Regions from separate parts of the Nostoc sp. EspVER01 genome, predicted to be linked through region 2. Evidence: predicted binding sites of a transcription regulator. Region 2 holds the regulator's gene; the other holds the start of a gene.
What was found. Region 2 encodes NtcA, which controls nitrogen genes in cyanobacteria. Its sites were predicted from a motif close to TNTGTANNNNNNNNTACANA; they were not measured.

Region 1: the regulator NtcA is predicted to act here: its motif matches at 2,045-2,064, upstream of glnA (type I glutamate--ammonia ligase).

What each region holds. Positions count from the first base shown of each region.
Region 1 covers NZ_JAVRCS010000002.1:79,087-82,520, reverse strand. The annotation lists gene RMX69_RS02350 (DUF29 family protein) at 1-208, opposite strand, end outside; gene RMX69_RS02345 (hypothetical protein) at 373-843, opposite strand; gene apcB (allophycocyanin subunit beta) at 1,320-1,829, opposite strand; gene glnA (type I glutamate--ammonia ligase) at 2,187-3,434, shown strand, end outside.
Region 2 covers NZ_JAVRCS010000052.1:1,201-4,634, forward strand. The annotation lists gene RMX69_RS27060 (DUF3084 domain-containing protein) at 1-964, opposite strand, end outside; gene ntcA (global nitrogen regulator NtcA) at 1,133-1,804, opposite strand; gene fabI (enoyl-ACP reductase FabI) at 2,184-2,960, shown strand; gene hisB (imidazoleglycerol-phosphate dehydratase HisB) at 3,099-3,434, shown strand, end outside.

The DNA of each region.
Region 1 (3,434 bases), on a different contig from region 2:
CCGAATTCCGAATTGATACTTCCCAAGAGCGAGTAGTGCGATTTTCAGCTTGTTGTTTAATCAAATGCAACAGCAAAATCACTGCATAGCTACGAATCGTCTTTATTATGTCATTTCGGCTCATTTCCTCTAATTCTTCAACTATAATTAATGCTCCTTGAACATCGCCCTTAACAAGCAAGTCTTTCAGAGTTAATAATTCTTCCATAATCAGCGCCTCAAACATCGGCAACTTCTATTGTGGCTTATAGCGGTTCTAGTCTAGATAAGATAGGCTAATGCATTTCATCTAGGAGCGATCGCTAATTCAAAATATCACCTATTCATCCTCATTATAATTAAACATTAAAACAAATTTTTGTTTAGGTAAAACTAACATAGGTAGATATAGTAGATATATAGGATGACATCCCATTTCTTGCTTTTTTCACCTTTTTGATAGCAAATAATTAATGTTGGGACATCAGGATATTTTTCTTTAGCTTCTAATGACCATCTACCTGATCCGAAGCCAAACATCCACTCAAAAGGATCTTTTCTCGTCATGTCTAATCCCTGATTATTATTTCTTTCACCTCTACGAACATTTAAACGACCCTTTGTCATACCCTTTGATTTTATATCTGTTAATCCTTTGATAATACGTTTATCTTCCCATTTTTCCGATAGGACATAATGACTTTTTGTATAATTGAGTATTTTAATGATAAATTCTATATCAACTTCATAATATTGATTATTGCCTTGGTAATTTATTAAAAGGTTATTAATTTCTTGGAAATTATTCTCGATTTCATCTTTTTTATAGGCTGGGCTTTGAGGAAAAACTAATGAACCTGGCACTAATACATCAATTACTGAAGGATCTAAAACATTAGAACGAGTTGGTTTAAGATTTCCTCCTATCCAAACAGGTTGTAGTTTGATATTTTAAATAGAATAGCTGATTCTTGATTTGAGCTTTTTATAGTATAAAAAGATGAATAAATATAAGATAAATAACTGATAGAGATATAAGATGTTCCTTTGAGGAGTCGAAGAAAAGCCGCACCGTGCAGAAATTCTAGATCATTAATACTCATAGAACTATTGGCAAAAATTATTTATATGAGTAATAAACATCAGAAGAGCAGGTATAAAATTTTTCCAGTACTTATTCTCGTTGTAGTACTAATTAATTTGTCACACAAGAAATAGTTTTTTGCATTAATAAAAGTAAACGCACCTTGCCAATCAAGTCAAAGTGCGATACATGATTAAGTCCACTTACACGAACTTTGTTTGTATAGTTCTGCGATTCCTAGTCCCAGAACTAGATGCTAAATATCTATCTCGCTCAACTCGCGTGTGATGTGATCAAATGGTTCATCTACAAAAGCAGTATTAACCACACCTGCTGCTGCTACTTGCTCCTTAATTAGATCCTTGAGAATCTGGATACCACGAACAGTAGGCCCAATAGGCACTCCTAGAGAATTGTAAGTTTCCCGCAGCCCTTGCAGCACTCGTTCATCCAACACATTTGTGTTCCCAGCAACCAACGCATAGGTGGCGTAACGCAAGTAGTAGTCTAAATCCCGCAAACAAGCCGCATAACGACGAGTCGTATAAGAATTTCCACCAGGACGAATCAATTCTGGTAGTTCTTCATATAACTTTAAACCAGCTTGCTTGACAAGTGCAGCCGCATTAGAATTGATTGCCGCCGCTGCTTGTACTCTTGCTGTACCACTATCAAAGTAAGACTTTAGGCTATCGATCGCATTCCGGTCAAAATACCGACCAGCTAAGTCATAATTCTTAATTAAACTTGTTACCGCATCGCGCATTCCTTCTTCTCCCAATCATTGCTATTTATGGTTTGATATTTATTTGGCTGCACTTATGCACCAGTAAATTTTTGTGCTATTAAAAATAGATTCGGCACAAAAACAATCTATCCACTACATAAGGATTTTATGTCAAAGTTGACCCCTATATGATGAACTTTCCAGTTTTGTACAGATGAACGCTGAAAGGTTAATATAACCTGATAATCCAGATATCTGTAGTACAAGCTACAAAATCAGCTAATGTCTAGTATTTAAGATATTTCTGGTGTGTCACGGCCTGATTGAGATCAGCAGGGTTAGGATGCAATGTAAGATTCTGGTTGACTTTAGGAAATTGGTAGAGAAGGAGTAACAATGACAACACCACAAGAACTCTTGAAGAAAATTCAAGATGAAAAAATTCAGCTGATTGATCTCAAATTCATCGATACAGTAGGCACTTGGCAGCACCTCACACTGTACCAAAACCAAATCGATGAAACTGCGTTCACTGATGGCGTACCTTTTGACGGTTCCAGCATTCGGGGTTGGAAAGCGATCAACGAATCGGACATGACGATGGTACTCGACCCCAACACTGCTTGGATCGACCCATTTATGGAAGTCCCAACACTAAGTATAATTTGTAGTATTAAAGACCCCCGCACGGGTGAACCTTACAACCGTTGCCCACGCGTTATTGCCCAAAAAGCAATAGATTACCTGGTTTCCAGTGGTCTTGGTGATACAGCCTTCTTTGGCCCTGAAGCTGAGTTCTTTATCTTTGATAGTGCTAGGTTTGCTCAAACTGCTAACGAAGGTTATTACTTCTTAGACTCCGAAGAAGGTGCTTGGAATTCCGGTAAAGCTGGTACAGATGCAAAACCCAACTTGGGTTACAAACCACGCTTCAAAGAAGGTTACTTCCCAGTCTCACCAACGGATTCTTTCCAAGATATCCGTACAGAAATGCTGTTGACAATGGCAGAATTAGGTGTGCCCATTGAAAAGCATCACCACGAAGTAGCCACTGGTGGTCAGTGCGAACTAGGTTTCCGCTTTGGGAAGTTGATCGAAGCGGCTGACTGGTTGATGATTTACAAATATGTCATCAAGAACGTTGCCAAGAAATACGGCAAAACCGTCACCTTCATGCCAAAACCAATTTTTGGCGACAACGGTTCGGGAATGCACTGTCACCAGTCCATCTGGAAAGACGGCCAACCTCTGTTTGCAGGTGATAAGTATGCTGGTTTGAGCGATATGGCGTTGTACTACATTGGTGGTCTTCTCAAACACGCACCAGCGCTGTTGGCAATTACCAACCCTAGTACCAACTCATACAAGCGCTTAGTACCTGGTTATGAAGCTCCTGTTAACTTGGCTTACTCCGAAGGAAACCGTTCTGCTTCTATCCGTATTCCTCTATCTGGTAAGAACCCCAAAGCCAAGCGTTTAGAATTCCGTTGTCCAGATGCTACATCTAACCCCTACTTAGCATTTGCTGCAATGCTTTGTGCTGGTATCGATGGCATCAAGAACAAAATCCATCCTGGTGAACCCTTAGATAAGAATATCTATGAACTTTCTCCAGAGGAGCTTGCAAAGGTTCCCTCAACTCCA
Region 2 (3,434 bases):
TCACGGCCTGACGAGCAGCAGCAGGTTGGGTAACACGAATTACAGCCGCGGACAGAACTTGACCACGAACTAAGGCTAGCTTACCCAGACGCAGGTCGCGGTAGGACTGATAATATTTTTCCAGCCTTGCAACTTCCTGTTCTAGTTGCTCCTGTTGTGCTTCCAACTCTTTGAGGCGAGATTCCCGCTTGGCAATCACTTGCTCTCGTGCTGCAACTTCTACATTCCGTTTTTGAATTAGTTGATCCAGTTGGGAAATTTTTTGATCGCGCGCTTCTATAGCTTCTTGACGGTTAGCAAGTTCGCGATCGCGTTTTTCAATTGCTGTTTTAGCTTCGTCAATGGCTTTTTTCGCTTCCGCATACAGTCTTTGACGTTCTGTCTTCAATAGTTCAACTGCCGCCTGTAGTTCCTTTCTCTGGTTATAAACACTTTGCAATTCAGCTATGGCTTTTTGGTATTGAGTTACAACTTGTCCTAGCTGACCTTGAGTGCGTTGGAGTTGAGTTTGAGTTTGGGCTTGTTGACTAATGGTGCGGTTTAACTGAGCTTGTGTTTGCCTTTGTTTGGCATTTGCCGCCTGCAAGGATTGATTAATTGCCTGCAAGTCCTGTTGTGCCTTTGCTTGGGCAATTCTTGCTTGGTTTAGCTCACCCTCTACCTGACTTTTCTGAGTTTCTGCGGTTTTTAACTGTTCCCGTTTCTGTCTGAGGTCTGTTTGAATATCTTCTAACTCAAAGACTCCTTTTCGCAAACCTTCGTCAGCAGCGAATAAAATCCCTAAAGTTGATGCTGAAATCAAACCACCAGTAAAAATTGTTACTAGTACCGCGGTGTTTTTCGGACGAAGCTTAAAAAGTGAGAGGCGGGCTTTGCCAACTCGTGTGCCGATGCGATCGCCCACGGTGGCAATTACGCCTCCCAGAATCAAAATTGCTGCGATGAGGATGTATCCGGTGGTCATCTTTAGCTACCGAAATCCTTCCAGATACAGCCTACTACTTTTAAGTATTCTCTGGAAAGAAGTGGAAATTGGCAATAGCTGAAATTATTCAATTTTAGATTTACCTCTAGCTATTAGTGTCATTTTTCAAAATAGAACACGCGCCTATTCCCCTTTCTCCAATTGTTTTTATGTGAACTGTCTACTTAAGGTAACAGGTTTATGCACAGTAATCTTCTTTTTGTGGATAGAAATCATCTTTTTCTCACGCAAATCTCCCAATAGCCTAGTAACGGTAACACGAGTTGAACCAATTGCCTCTGCGATCGCTTGATGAGATAATTTCAAATCAATAGTGATCCCATCTGCACAAGGAACGCCAAAATCCCGACAAAGAATTAACAAAAAACTCACCAACCTAGAACCCATATCTCGGTGGGCAAGAGTTTCAATCATCATCTCTGTTTGTAAAATGCGCGAAGACAGACCTCGCAGCATTAACATTGATAATTCTGGATTTTCCTTGAGTGCTTGTTCCACTTGTTCAATTGGTGCTGACAGTAATTCCGCAGGCGTAAATGCAACCGCATGGTAAAACCGATCCGACTTATTTCCTGTCAGCAATGACAATACACCAAAAACACTATTTTCCCGCAGCAACGCTACCGTTATTTCCTCTCCTGCCTCGTACACCCTGGAAAGTTTAACAGCACCTTTCAAAAGAAAATAAACTCGTTCGGCAGGATCGCCAGGAAAAAAGATCGTTTTATTGCGTTCAAACGTTTCCACAACTGGCGGAAACGCCCCGGTCGCCATCTGACGAAATACATTTGCTAGGGCTTTATCTTGTGTCACGATCATCTCCCTTCCCCTACCCAATGCCGGAAAAACAAAAACTGATTACCTAAGAATACACCCGAAAAATGAATAAAGCACCGTCAACCTTTCTGTACTTTCCTATACTCAAACTAATCTCTTCATAACTCTTTGTTTACAATGATACATAATTCTTGATCCTTTCAGCTACTAATTGTTGATAAGTAGTTCCAATAGCTGTATTCAAAAGGTTTTTTGAAGAACAAATAAAGATATCTTGAGAATATCTTTATAAAAAATCAAGATTTTTGTCACAGCAAACACCCTTATCAATATTCATTTTTGTCAATCCTGTATAAAACAAAGACTAAACGTGCCTCAGATTCTAGTATGCTCCTAATGATCGATCGCATTAACAATTTTTATGCTAAATCTGACTGGAAAAAATGCCCTTGTTACAGGTATTGCCAATAACCGCTCGATCGCCTGGGGCATCGCCCAACAACTGCACAAAGCTGGAGCAAACCTGGGCATTACCTACCTGCCGGATGAACGCGGCAAGATGGAGAAAAAAGTTGCGGAGTTGGTAGAACCTCTCAACCCCAGCTTGTTTCTTCCCTGTAATGTCCAAGATGAAGACCAAATTAAATCTACCTTTGAGACAATCCGCGAACAGTGGGGAAAGCTAGATATCCTCATCCATTGTCTAGCCTTTGCTAGCAAAGACGATTTAAGTGGAGATTTTAGCCAAACCTCTCGTTCTGGGTTCAACACCGCTTTAGAAATTAGTACCTACTCGCTGGTGCAGTTAAGTGGTGCAGCCAAACCTTTGATGACAGAGGGAGGTAGTATCGTCACCTTGACATATTTAGGCGGTGTCAGAGCAATCCCAAACTACAATGTTATGGGAGTTGCCAAAGCAGGGTTAGAAATGAGTGTGCGTTACCTAGCTGCTGAACTAGGGCCGCAAAATATTCGCGTGAATGCCATCTCCGCAGGCCCCATCCGTACCTTGGCATCTTCAGCAGTGGGTGGGATTTTAGATATGATTCATCATGTAGAAGAAGTAGCTCCCCTACGACGCACCGTCACTCAGTTAGAAGTGGGCAACGCTGCGGCTTTCTTGTGTAGTGATTTGTCCAGTGGAATTACCGGACAAATTCTCTATGTAGATGCAGGATATGAAATTATGGGAATGTGACGCGATAAAGTTAGGAGTTAGGAGTAAGAAAGTTAGGAGTGAGGAATGAGGAGTTAAGAGTTAAAAATTTATAACTCATAACTCATAGTTCTTAATTCCTAACTCATAACTCCTAACTCCTAACTCTTTCCACTCCCCATGCAAACAACCAATCGCCAAGTTAATTCAAACTACGATCGCCTAACCCAAACCCCTCGCATTGCCACTGTTCACCGCACCACTGGTGAAACTAATGTGCAAGTCACCATCAACCTGGATGGTAGAGGAACTTGTACAGCAGCAACAGGTATTCCGTTTTTGGATCACATGTTGCATCAAATTGCCTCCCACGGGCTGATTGATATAGATGTCCAAGCCAAGGGAGACTGGGAAATTGACGATCATCACACCAACGAAGATGTAGGCATTACTTTAGGGCAAGCTTTTAACCAAGCACTAGGCGACAGAAAAGGTATTGTCCGCTTTGGTAATTTT